DNA from 2 places in the Kitasatospora sp. NPDC088264 genome. Region 1 is predicted to be linked to the other one. Evidence: riboswitches for the same ligand, from Rfam matches in the RefSeq annotation. Region 1 holds a riboswitch; the other holds the start of a gene.

Evidence for each region. Region 1 has a riboswitch for cobalamin ahead of AB0O82_RS14390 (peptidase). Riboswitches for the same ligand answer to the same signal wherever they lie in the genome.
Region 2: linked by a shared signal. The riboswitch ahead of AB0O82_RS13340 (HoxN/HupN/NixA family nickel/cobalt transporter) and the one ahead of AB0O82_RS14390 (peptidase) in region 1 are both predicted to bind cobalamin.

The regions. Positions count from the first base shown of each region.
Region 1 is NZ_JBFBIR010000014.1:131,765-136,845, reverse strand. Features, by position in the region: gene AB0O82_RS14405 (hypothetical protein) at 1-649, shown strand, start outside; gene AB0O82_RS14400 (hypothetical protein) at 782-1,105, shown strand; gene AB0O82_RS14395 (flagellar hook-length control protein FliK) at 1,172-1,651, opposite strand; gene AB0O82_RS14390 (peptidase) at 1,671-2,744, opposite strand; cobalamin riboswitch at 2,844-2,965, opposite strand; partial or broken gene AB0O82_RS14385 (enoyl-CoA hydratase) at 3,042-3,819, opposite strand; gene mmsB (3-hydroxyisobutyrate dehydrogenase) at 3,816-4,724, opposite strand; gene AB0O82_RS14375 (enoyl-CoA hydratase/isomerase family protein) at 4,721-5,081, opposite strand, start outside.
Region 2 is NZ_JBFBIR010000013.1:59,025-64,105, forward strand. Features, by position in the region: gene aroB (3-dehydroquinate synthase) at 1-27, shown strand, start outside; gene aroQ (type II 3-dehydroquinate dehydratase) at 36-464, shown strand; gene AB0O82_RS13325 (AAA family ATPase) at 544-1,404, shown strand; gene AB0O82_RS13330 (DNA-formamidopyrimidine glycosylase family protein) at 1,485-2,294, shown strand; gene AB0O82_RS13335 (metalloregulator ArsR/SmtB family transcription factor) at 2,349-2,732, opposite strand; cobalamin riboswitch at 2,814-3,028, shown strand; gene AB0O82_RS13340 (HoxN/HupN/NixA family nickel/cobalt transporter) at 3,058-4,170, shown strand; gene rpmG (50S ribosomal protein L33) at 4,284-4,448, opposite strand; gene rpmB (50S ribosomal protein L28) at 4,574-4,810, shown strand; gene rpsN (30S ribosomal protein S14) at 4,810-5,081, shown strand, end outside.

The DNA of each region.
Region 1 (5,081 bases):
CAAGCTCACCGCCTCCGGCGCCTTCAACGCCATGTTCGGCGTCAACACCGACTCCAACGGCTGGGCCGTCTCCGGCCTCAACGCCTGCGGCATCAACCCCCAGGGCACCGACTTCACCAGCGGCACCGGCAAGAGCCCCGTCGACTTCCTGATCGCCCAGCAGTTCAAGCCCGGCGGCGGCTTCAAGTACCTGCCCACCGACACCACCCCCTCCCCCTACGCCTCCGTCGACGGCCTGCGCGCCGTCGCCGGCGCCGGCTTCACCGCCACCCCGCCGACCCCGACCACCACCGGCGAGCCCGCCTGGGCCGCCGCCACCGCCTTCGTCCCCGGCACCGCCGCCAAGCTCGCGCTGGTCATCGACGACGGCACCGGCGCGCTCAAGGTCTGCGCCGCCACCCTCACCCCGACCGGCACCACCGCGACCCTCGGCGACGTCCTCGACGCGGCCGCCGGCGCCGCCCCGAGCGGCTGCGTCACCTCGGTCGCCCCGTCCACCGGCGGCGACACCGTCACCGCGATCAACGGCACGGCCAACAGCGGCTCCTCCACCTGGCAGGTCAGCCTGGACGGCACCACCGCCACCGGCGCCACCCGGGCCACCACGGTCCACCTCGGCGACACCGTCTCGCTGCGCTACGGCAGCTGACCGCACTGCGCCGGAGGGGAGCCGACCACGGATCGCCTCCCCTCCGGTGGGACAGAACCACGATGGCCCGACGGATCCGCCGCCGGACCGACAGGACGGGGGGAACGGATGCCGACGGGTGTTTCCAGATGGGTGGCGGGCGGCCATGTGGCCTTGGTCGGCGGGCTGGCCGTCCTGGGCGGGCTGACGGAGAACGGGCGTTACTACCTCGCGTCGATCGTCCTCACCCTTCCCGTCGGCCTTGCTGCGCTGGCCGCCGTCTACCTCGCACGAGGGGTGCTGACCGGCATCGGCGGGCTGTTCACCGACACCACGCTGCCTAACGGCGAGGAACCCGGTTGGCTGGCCACGGGCGGCATCGTGGCCAACACGCTGCTGTTCACCGTGGCAGCCGTCGCCACCGTACTGCTGGTCGAGCGCTTCGTCCGCCACCGGAGGGCATCTCACGGCAGCTGAGCCACGGGTACGCGGTGCCCCGGCCCCCCTTCCGGAGGGGCCGGGGCACCGGGGTGTCTCCGGAGGTCAGGGCGCGGTGACGCCCGGCTGGGCGCCGGCGCCGAAGGACCAGCCCTCGACGTCGCCGGGCGCCGGGTTGTAGCTGCCCGCGCCGAGGTTGCTGTACGACCAGGGGCCGCCGTGCTGGGCGTGCCAGTACGACCAGTAGGCGCTGCCGGTGGGGTTGGTGCAGGTCGTCGGCAGGGCGTTGATGGTGCAGACGAAGCCCGGGTAGCGCGGGTGGAAGGTGTACGCGAACCCGGCGCCGGTCAGCGCGGCCAGGCCGCTGGCCGGGTCGCCGGGTGCGCAGCCGGTCTGGATGCCACCGCCGACGGCGGTGAAGTCGACCACGACGGTGACGCCGGTGGTGCCGTCGCAGGCGGCGGCCCGCGCCTGCGGGGCCTGGACGACGGAGGCGCCGAGCAGTCCGGCGGTGAGGGCAGCGGCGGCGGCGATCGACCCGAGGGTGCGGCGGGCCGGGCACGCGGGCGCCATGGTGTCGGTCATCGGAGCTCTCCTCGCGGGGTCAGCGGGTGGTCGCCGGGCAGGCCGGCACGGGCGCGTCCGGGCGGGCACCGGCGGCGGAGAGGGTGGCCAGCGGGGTGCCCGCGAGGCCGAGGACGGCCTGCGCCGTGGCCCGGGCTCCGGTGGCCGGGTTGAAGCCGGTCGCGTCGTAGGCGACCGCCCCGCGCACGCCCGGGTCCGTGGCGCAGCCCTGCTGGAGCTTGACCAGGCTGCTCCAGCCCTTGAGGCCGGCCCCGAAGCGTCCGCCGGCCAGCAGCGCTTGCGTGGCGAGGCCGGTGGTGTTGGCGTTGGACGCGGCGGCCCCGGCGGCCGAGAAGCCGCCGTCGGCGTTCTGGTGGGCGGTCAGCCAGCCGAGTCCGGCGTCGGCCTTGGCGGTGCGGCCGGTCGCGGCGAGGGCCTGGGCGGCGAGCGCGGTGGCGTCCGGGTCGCTGGCGCAGGTGGCCTGGCCGAAGGCGACCGGGTACCCGCCGTCCGCGCACTGGCTGTTGGCGAGGAAGTCGACGGCCGTCGCCGGGGCCCCACCGGCCGTGCGGTGCAGGGCGATCACGGCCAGGGACTGGCCGAAGGCGTTGCTGTAGTCGCCCCACTGCGAGCGGTCGGAGAACCGGCCCTCGGCGGTCTGGAGCGAGCGCAGGCGGGCCGGCAGGTCGACGCCGCCGAAGGCCGTCGGGTTCCCGCCGCGCACCTCGACGGCGAGCAGCAGCTTGGCGGTCGCGCCCGCGTAGGCCTCGGTGATGCCGTCGCCGAGGTAGCCGCTGATGACCTCGGGCTTGGCCAGCCAGGCGGTGGCCTTCGCAGCGGCCTGGTCGGAGCTGTGCGAGGCGGCGAAAGCCAGCACGGCGTCGATGGTCAGGCCCTGGTCGGGGTAGGCGGTCCCGTTGAAGACGGACTCGAAGTGGTCGCCGTCGACGAGTTGGCGGGCGAGCCAGCCGCCCGCGGCGGCGTCGGGGCGGACCGTCGGGGACGAAGTCGCGGCGGCAGGTGCCGCGTGGGCGGCAGCGGCCGCCGGGAGGACGGTGGCGAGGGCGAGCGCGGGTATCGCGAAGAGGCGCAGGGGGCGTCGGAACGAGGACACGGTGGGCCTTTCCGGGCCCGCGCGCAGGGGCCCGGAGGACGGCGGCAACAAGCCGGGCAGCCCTCGGAGCTCCGGCCCGCAGACCACGACGGGAGGAGGGGACGACACACCTCCGCCGCCGGGTACTCGGGCTCGCCGCCGACATCGGATCGGCGGCCTACCGTTGCGGGTCAGCGCCGGATTCGAACCGGACTTCCCCCAGCGGCGGAGTCACAACATGACGGCCCATCATGGCGAGACGGAGAAGTCCCGGTCAAGGGATCGTCCGCCGCATCGCGCCGCGAACCGCTCGGACCGTCAGCGGTGAAGGAACTCCGGTGGGCGCTTCTCGGCGAAGGCCGCCATGCCCTCCTTCTGGTCCGCCGTGGCGAACGTGGCGTGGAACAGTCGCCGTTCGAAGCGCACGCCCTCGGCGAGCGTGGTCTCGTACGAGCGGTTGACGCTCTCCTTGAGCATGACGGCCGCCGGGGTGGACATCGCCGCGATCGTCTCGGCCACCGCCAGGGCCTCGGCCTGCAGTTGGCCCGCCGGGACGATGCGGGAGACCAGGCCGGCCCGCTCGGCCTCCGCGGCGCCCATCATCCGGCCGGTCAGACAGAGTTCCATCGCCTTCGCCTTGCCGACCGCCCGGGTCAGCCGCTGCGAGCCGCCGATGCCGGGGATCACGCCGAGCTTGATCTCCGGCTGCCCGAACTTCGCGGTGTCCGCCGCCAGGAGGACGTCGCACAGCATCGCCAGCTCGCAGCCGCCGCCCAGCGCGTAGCCCGCCACCGCCGCCACCACCGGCTTGCGCAGCGCGGCGAAGCGGTCCCAGGCGGCGAACCAGTCGCCGAGGTAGGCGTCGACGAAGTCGAGCGACTGCATCTCCTTGATGTCGGCGCCGGCCGCGAAGGCCTTCTCGGAGCCGGTGATCACCAGCGCGCCGATCTCCGGGTCACGGTCGAACTCCGTTGCTGCCCTGCACGACTTCGTTCATCAGCAGGGTGTTGAGCGCGTTCAGCACCTTGGGCCGGTCGAGCGTGATCAGCCCCACCCGGCCCTTGCGCTCGACCAGGATCGTCTCGTAGCCGGTCACTTGCCGTCCTCCCGCAGGGTGGTGATGATCGCCGAGAAGTCCAGGCCGGCGCCGCTGTCGGCCTGCGCGAAGTCCGCGTACAGCTGTGCCGCCCTGCGTCCGAGGTCCGTGGGCAGGCCCGCGGCGTCGGCGGCCCCGGCGGCGAGTCCGAGGTCCTTGGCCATCAGGGCGGCGGCGAACCCGGCCGCGTAGTCGCGGTTGGCCGGGCTGGTCGGCACCGGCCCGGGGACGGGGCAGTTGGTGGTGAGCGCCCAGCACTGGCCGGAGGCGGTCGAGGCGACGTCGTAGAGGGCCTGGTGGCTGAGCCCGAGGCTCTCTCCGAGCACGAAGGCCTCGCTGACCGCGATCATCGAGATGCCCAGGATCATGTTGTTGCAGATCTTCGCGGCCTGCCCCGCTCCGGGGGATCCGCAGTGCACGACCTTGCGGCCCATCGCCTCCAGCACCGGTCGAGCCGCCTCGAAGTCCGGCTCGGCGGCTCCGACCATGAAGGTGAGGCTCGCGGCCGTGGCACCGACCACCCCGCCGGAGACCGGCGCGTCCACCGCCCGGTGCCCGGCGGTCACGGCCAGGTCGTGCGCCGCCCGAGCGTCCGCGACGTCGATCGTGGAGCAGTCGACGAAGAGCGTTCCCGGGCGGGCGGCGGGCAGCAGGTCCGCGTAGGCGGCCAGCACGTGCCGGCCGGCCGGCAGCATGCTGATGACGACGTCGGCCTCCCGCACCGCCTCGGTCGCGGACCGCGCCGGACGGACGCCGCCCTCCTCCGCCCTCCGCAGCGCCTCGGGTGCCAGGTCATAGCCGGTCACGGTGTGCCCGGCCTCGGCGAGGTTGGCGGCCATCGGGCCGCCCATGTTGCCGAGGCCGATGAATCCGATGACTCCGTTGAATCCGTTGCGGCGGGTCACCAGCGCTCCAGGGGTGTGGTGGGGGCCAGGCCGAGTTCCCGGTCGCCGAGCGGGGCGAAGTAGCGGGCCACCGCGGCGGGCCCGACGGCGCTCAGCGTCGACGGGTTCCACCGCGGGGAACGGTCCTTGTCGATCACCTGGGCGCGGATCCCCTCGGCCAGGTCCGGTGTGGAGAGCGCCGCACAGGAGGTCCGGTACTCCTGGTCGAGGACGGCCTCCAGCGGGCCGAGGGCGCGGGCCCGGCGCAGGGCGGCGAGGGTGGCCTTCACGGCGGCGGGCGAGTTGGCGGCGATCCGGTCCGCGGCCTCCTTGGCCTCCGGTTCGCCGCTGTCCCGCAGGCGGTCGAGGATCTCCTCC
Region 2 (5,081 bases), on a different contig from region 1:
GCCGCCTACGCGGAGGTCTCGGCGTGACCAGGGTCATGGTGCTCAACGGCCCCAACCTCGGGCGGCTCGGCAGCCGCGAGCCGGACGTCTACGGCGCCACCTCCTACGCCGGGCTGGTCGAGCGCTGCACCGCGCTCGGCAAGGAGTTCGGCTTCGAGGTCGAGGTGCACGAGACCAACTCCGAGCAGCAGATGGTGGAGTGGCTGCACGAGGCGGCCGACGGCAAGGTGCCCGTGGTGATCAACCCGGGCGCGTTCACGCACTACTCGTACGCGATGCGGGACGCCGCCTCGCAGCGCACCGCGCCGCTGATCGAGGTGCACATCTCCAACCCGTACGCCCGGGAGACCTTCCGGCACACCTCGGTGATCGCCGCGGTGGCCTCCGGCACCATCGCGGGGTTCGGGCTCGGCTCGTACGAGCTGGCCCTGCGCGCCCTGGCCGAGCAACTCACCACGCGCTGACGCCTGGTCAGCGGCCCGGCGGCGGACTGTGCCCGCCGCCGGGCCGCCGTGTAGTCTCCCCGCTGAGAGGTGTCGGGAGGTGACCGTGACGCAGTACGCCGGGGGTGGGCAGGTCCCGCCGCGTCCCGTCGCTCCGCCGGGGCCGCAGCCGTCGGGGGCCGCCGTGCCGCCGCCGGTGCCGCCCGCTCCGGCTCCTGTTCCCGCCGCCGCGCCGCCGGTTCCGGCCGCTCCGGTGCCGCCCGCTCCCGCTCCTGTTGCCGCGCCCGCCCCGGCCGCACCCGCGCCCGGCGCGCCGGTCCCCGTCGGGTCCACCGGGCACTTCGTGCTGCCCTCCGGCACGCCCGTGCAACTCCCCGCCCACCCGCCGCAGCGGCACGCGCCCACCAGTCCGATCGCCGTCCTGCTGATCGGCCCGGCCGGGGCCGGCAAGACCACCGTCGCCCGGTACTGGGCCGAGCGCCGGCCCAGCCCGACCGCGCACATCAGCCTGGACGACGTCCGCGAGTGGGTGCAGTCCGGCTTCGCCAACCCGCAGTCCGGCTGGAACAACGCCTCCGAGGCGCAGTACCGGCTGGCCCGCCGCACCTGCGGCTTCGCCTGCCGCAACTACCTCGCCAACGGCATCTCCTGCATCATCGACGACGCCGTCTTCCCGGACCGCCCGGCCATCGGCCTCGGCGGCTGGAAGCGGCACATCGGCCCCGGCATGATCCCGGTCGTGCTGCTGCCCAGCCTGGACTCCGTGCTGCACCGCAACGCCCGGCGCGGCGGCACCCGGCGGCTCGGTGACGAGGAGGTGGCGCGGATCCACGGCCGGATGGCCGGCTGGTACAACTCCGGGCTGCCGATCATCGACAACTCGTACCTGGACGTGGCTGGCACCGCCGCCGAGCTGGACCGCGTCATCCTGGCCCGGCTGATGGGCATGCCGGTGCGCTGACCTGCGACGATCCGGCGGTGTCGGTGCCGGCTGCGATGATGTGCGGGTCCTGTCGAACCACCCCGGGGGAGCTGACGCCCGTGCCGGAAGGCCACATCATCCACCGCCTCGCCGCCGAGAACCGGAAGGCCTTCGGCGGCCGTCCGGTCGAGGTGTCCAGCCCGCAGGGCCGGTTCGCCGACGAGGCCAAGGCCATCGACGGGCAGCTGCTCACCGCGGCCGAAGCCGTCGGCAAGCACCTGTTCCTCGGCTTCGAGGAGGGCGCCTGGGTGCACGTCCACCTCGGCCTCTACGGCGGCTTCGCCTTCGGTACCGGGCCCGCGCCCGAGCCGGTCGGCCTGGTCCGGCTGCGGCTGGCCAACGACGACGGCTACGCGGACCTGCGCGGCCCCAACACCTGCGCGCTGGTCACCGGCGCGGAGAAGGACGCCGTCGCCGCCCGGCTGGGCCCCGACCCGCTGCGCGCCGACGCCGACCCGCAGGCCGCCTGGCGCCGGATATCGGCCAGCCGGACGACCGTCGCCGCGCTGCTGATGGACCAGAAGGTGCTGGCCGGGGTGGGCAACGTCTACCGGGCCGAGGTGCTGTTCCGCCACGGGATCAACCCGCACCGCGCCGGCCGCGACCTCACCCGGGGCGAGTGGGACGCGATCTGGGCCGACCTGGTCGCCCTGATGCACGAGGGCGTCGGCGCGGGCCGGATCGACACCGTCCGCCCCGAGCACACCCCCGAGGCGATGGGCCGCCCGCCGCGCGTCGACGACCACGGCGGCGAGGTGTACGTCTACCGGCGGGCCGCGATGCCCTGCCTGGTCTGTGGCACCGAGGTCCGGACGGAGCAGCACGCCGCGCGCAACCTCTTCTGGTGCCCCGCCTGCCAGGCGGCCTGACCGCGTTCGAGGGTTGCTCCGGCCGGGCCCCGGCGCGTCCTCCGGAGGAGCCGGTCAGACGACGGCCGCGCTGGGCTCGTGGTGTTCGGCGGCGGCGCACGCGTCGAGGAGGGGGCGCAGGGCCTCGTCCACGAGCCGGTAGCGCACGATCCGCCCGTCCTTGTCCCCGGTGACCACGCCCGCGGTGCGGAGCAGCCGCAGGGCCTGGGACACGGCGGGGTCGCGCATGCCGGTGGCGACGGCGAGGTCGGAGACGGCGAGCGGGCCGGCCCGGTGGAGGGCGAGCAGGAGGGCGAGCCGCCCGGGGTCGGCGAGCAGGGAGAACCGCTCGGCCCAGGTGCGGACGTGCGCGGGGTCGCCGATCGCGGCGATGGCCTCGCAGACCCGGTGTCCGTCGATGGTGCGGTGGCCCGCGCGGTCGGCCGGTACGAGATGCATGCGCACATTGTTGCAGGAGGGGGCCTGTGATCCTGGACACCTGCGCAGGTGCGCAGCCTTGCAAGGGTGGGTCCTGGCCCCTACGGTGTTCCCCGCCGTGGTGCTCGGGAAGACCGGTGACGGATCCTCAGGGGTCCCAGTCCGGAGCGGCCCTCGCCACTGTGATCGGGCCATCGTGATCGTCGACGATGGAGAGACGTCCGTACCCACGACGCCACTGGGAGCCTCGCGCACCTGGGAAGGCGGGTACGGGACCCCCGTAAGCCAGGAGACCGGCCACGGCATCTCACGAAGTGTTTCCACGAGGTGCTGGAGCGTGACCCGAATGACCCTGCCCGAAACCGCCGCCGCCGAGGCGCCGGCGACACCGTCCGTGCTGCCCACGTTCCGCTGGAAGCGCGAGGACACCGTCCGCACGGCCGGGTTGATGGGGGTGATCCTGGCCATGCACGTGGTGGCCTTCGGGACGCTCGTCTTCCTGGTCGCGCCCCACAACTACGCGGTCGGCACCCAGGTCTTCGGGGTGGGCCTCGGGATCACCGCGTACACCCTCGGCATGCGGCACGCCTTCGACGCCGACCACATCGCGGTGATCGACAACACCACCCGCAAGCTGATGGCGGACGGCAAGCGGCCGGTCTCGGTCGGCTTCTGGTTCGCCCTCGGGCACTCCTCGATGGTGGTGCTGATGGCCGCCCTGGTGGCGGGCGGCGCGCAGCTGGCCAGCACGCTGATGGACGACGACTCGGCCACCCACAAGTGGCTCGGGATGGTCGGCACGACGGCCTCCGGCGCGTTCCTCTACCTGATCGGCGCGCTCAACCTGGCCGCGCTGCTCGGCATACTCAAGGTGTTCCGGGCGATGCGGGCCGGGTCGTACGACGAGGCGCAGCTGGAGGAGCACCTCAACTCGCGCGGCTTCATGGCCCGGGTGCTGAACCGGGCGACCCGGTCGATCACCCGGCCCGGGCAGATGTTCCCGGTGGGCATGGTGCTGGGGCTGGGCTTCGACACCGCGACCGAGGTCACCCTGATGGTGATGGCCGGGTCGGGCGCGGCGGCCGGGCTGCCCTGGTACGCGATCGTCTGCCTGCCGCTGCTGTTCGCGGCCGGGATGAGCCTGTTCGACACCCTGGACGGGACGTTCATGAACTTCGCGTACCAGTGGGCCTTCGCGAACCCGGTCCGGAAGGTGTACTACAACCTGACGATCACTGGGCTGTCGATCGCGGTGGCCTTCGTCATCGGCACCATCGAACTGGTCGGCGTGCTGCACGAGAAGCTCGATCTGACCGACCCGGTCACCGGCTGGATCGCGGGCATCTCGCTGGACAACGTCGGCTACGCGATCGCCGGGCTGTTCGTGGTGGTCTGGGCCGCGGCGATCGCCTACTGGAAGCTGGCCCGGGTGGAGAAGCGCTGGGTGGCCGCCGAGTAGCGACGGCTGCGATCAGCGACGGCAGCGATCAGCGACGGCGCCTCCCCCGGGATCCCGGGGGGAGGCGCCGTTTCGTCGCTGCGGGCCGGTGCCGGTCGTCGGGCGGGCGGGGTTCAGCGCTCTTCGCGGAAGTCGACGTGCCGGCGCGCGACCGGGTCGTACTTGCGCAGGACCATCCGGTCCGGGTCGTTGCGGCGGTTCTTGCGGGTCACGTACGTGTAGCCGGTGTCGGCGGTGGAGCGGAGCTTGATGACGGGGCGCAGTTCGCTGCGGGCCATGGGTGTCCTCCCGGGTTGGCGGGGTGTTCGGGGCTGAGGCGAAACCGTACACCGAAATGGAAGTCATTTTCATCTGGTGTAACGTGAGCTCCGTCCCGCCCATTCCCGGACGCCAGGGAGCACCCATGTCCGCCCACTGCCAACTCACCGGCCGCCAACCCGGATTCGGCAACGCGATCTCGCACTCGCACCGCCGCACCCGCCGTCGCTTCGACCCCAACATCCAGCACAAGCGCTACTGGCTGCCCGGTGAGGGCCGGTACGTCCGGCTCACCCTCAGCGCCAAGGGCATCCGCACCATCGACACGATCGGCATCGAGGCCGCCGTCGCCCGCATCCGCGCCCGAGGGGGGAAGGTCTGATGGCCAAGCAGAGCAAGATCGCCAAGAACGAGCAGCGCCGCGCCGTCGTGGCCCGGTACGCCGAGCGCCGCGCCGAGCTCAAGCGGATCATCGCCCACCCCGGCACCGCCCCCGCCGAACGCGCGGACGCCCAGGCCGAACTCGCCCGCCAGCCTCGCGACGCCAGCGCCACCCGGATCCGCAACCGCGACGCCGTCGACGGCCGCCCCCGTGGCTACCTGCGCGCCTTCGGCCTCTCCCGGGTCAACCTCCGCGTTCACGCCCACGCCGG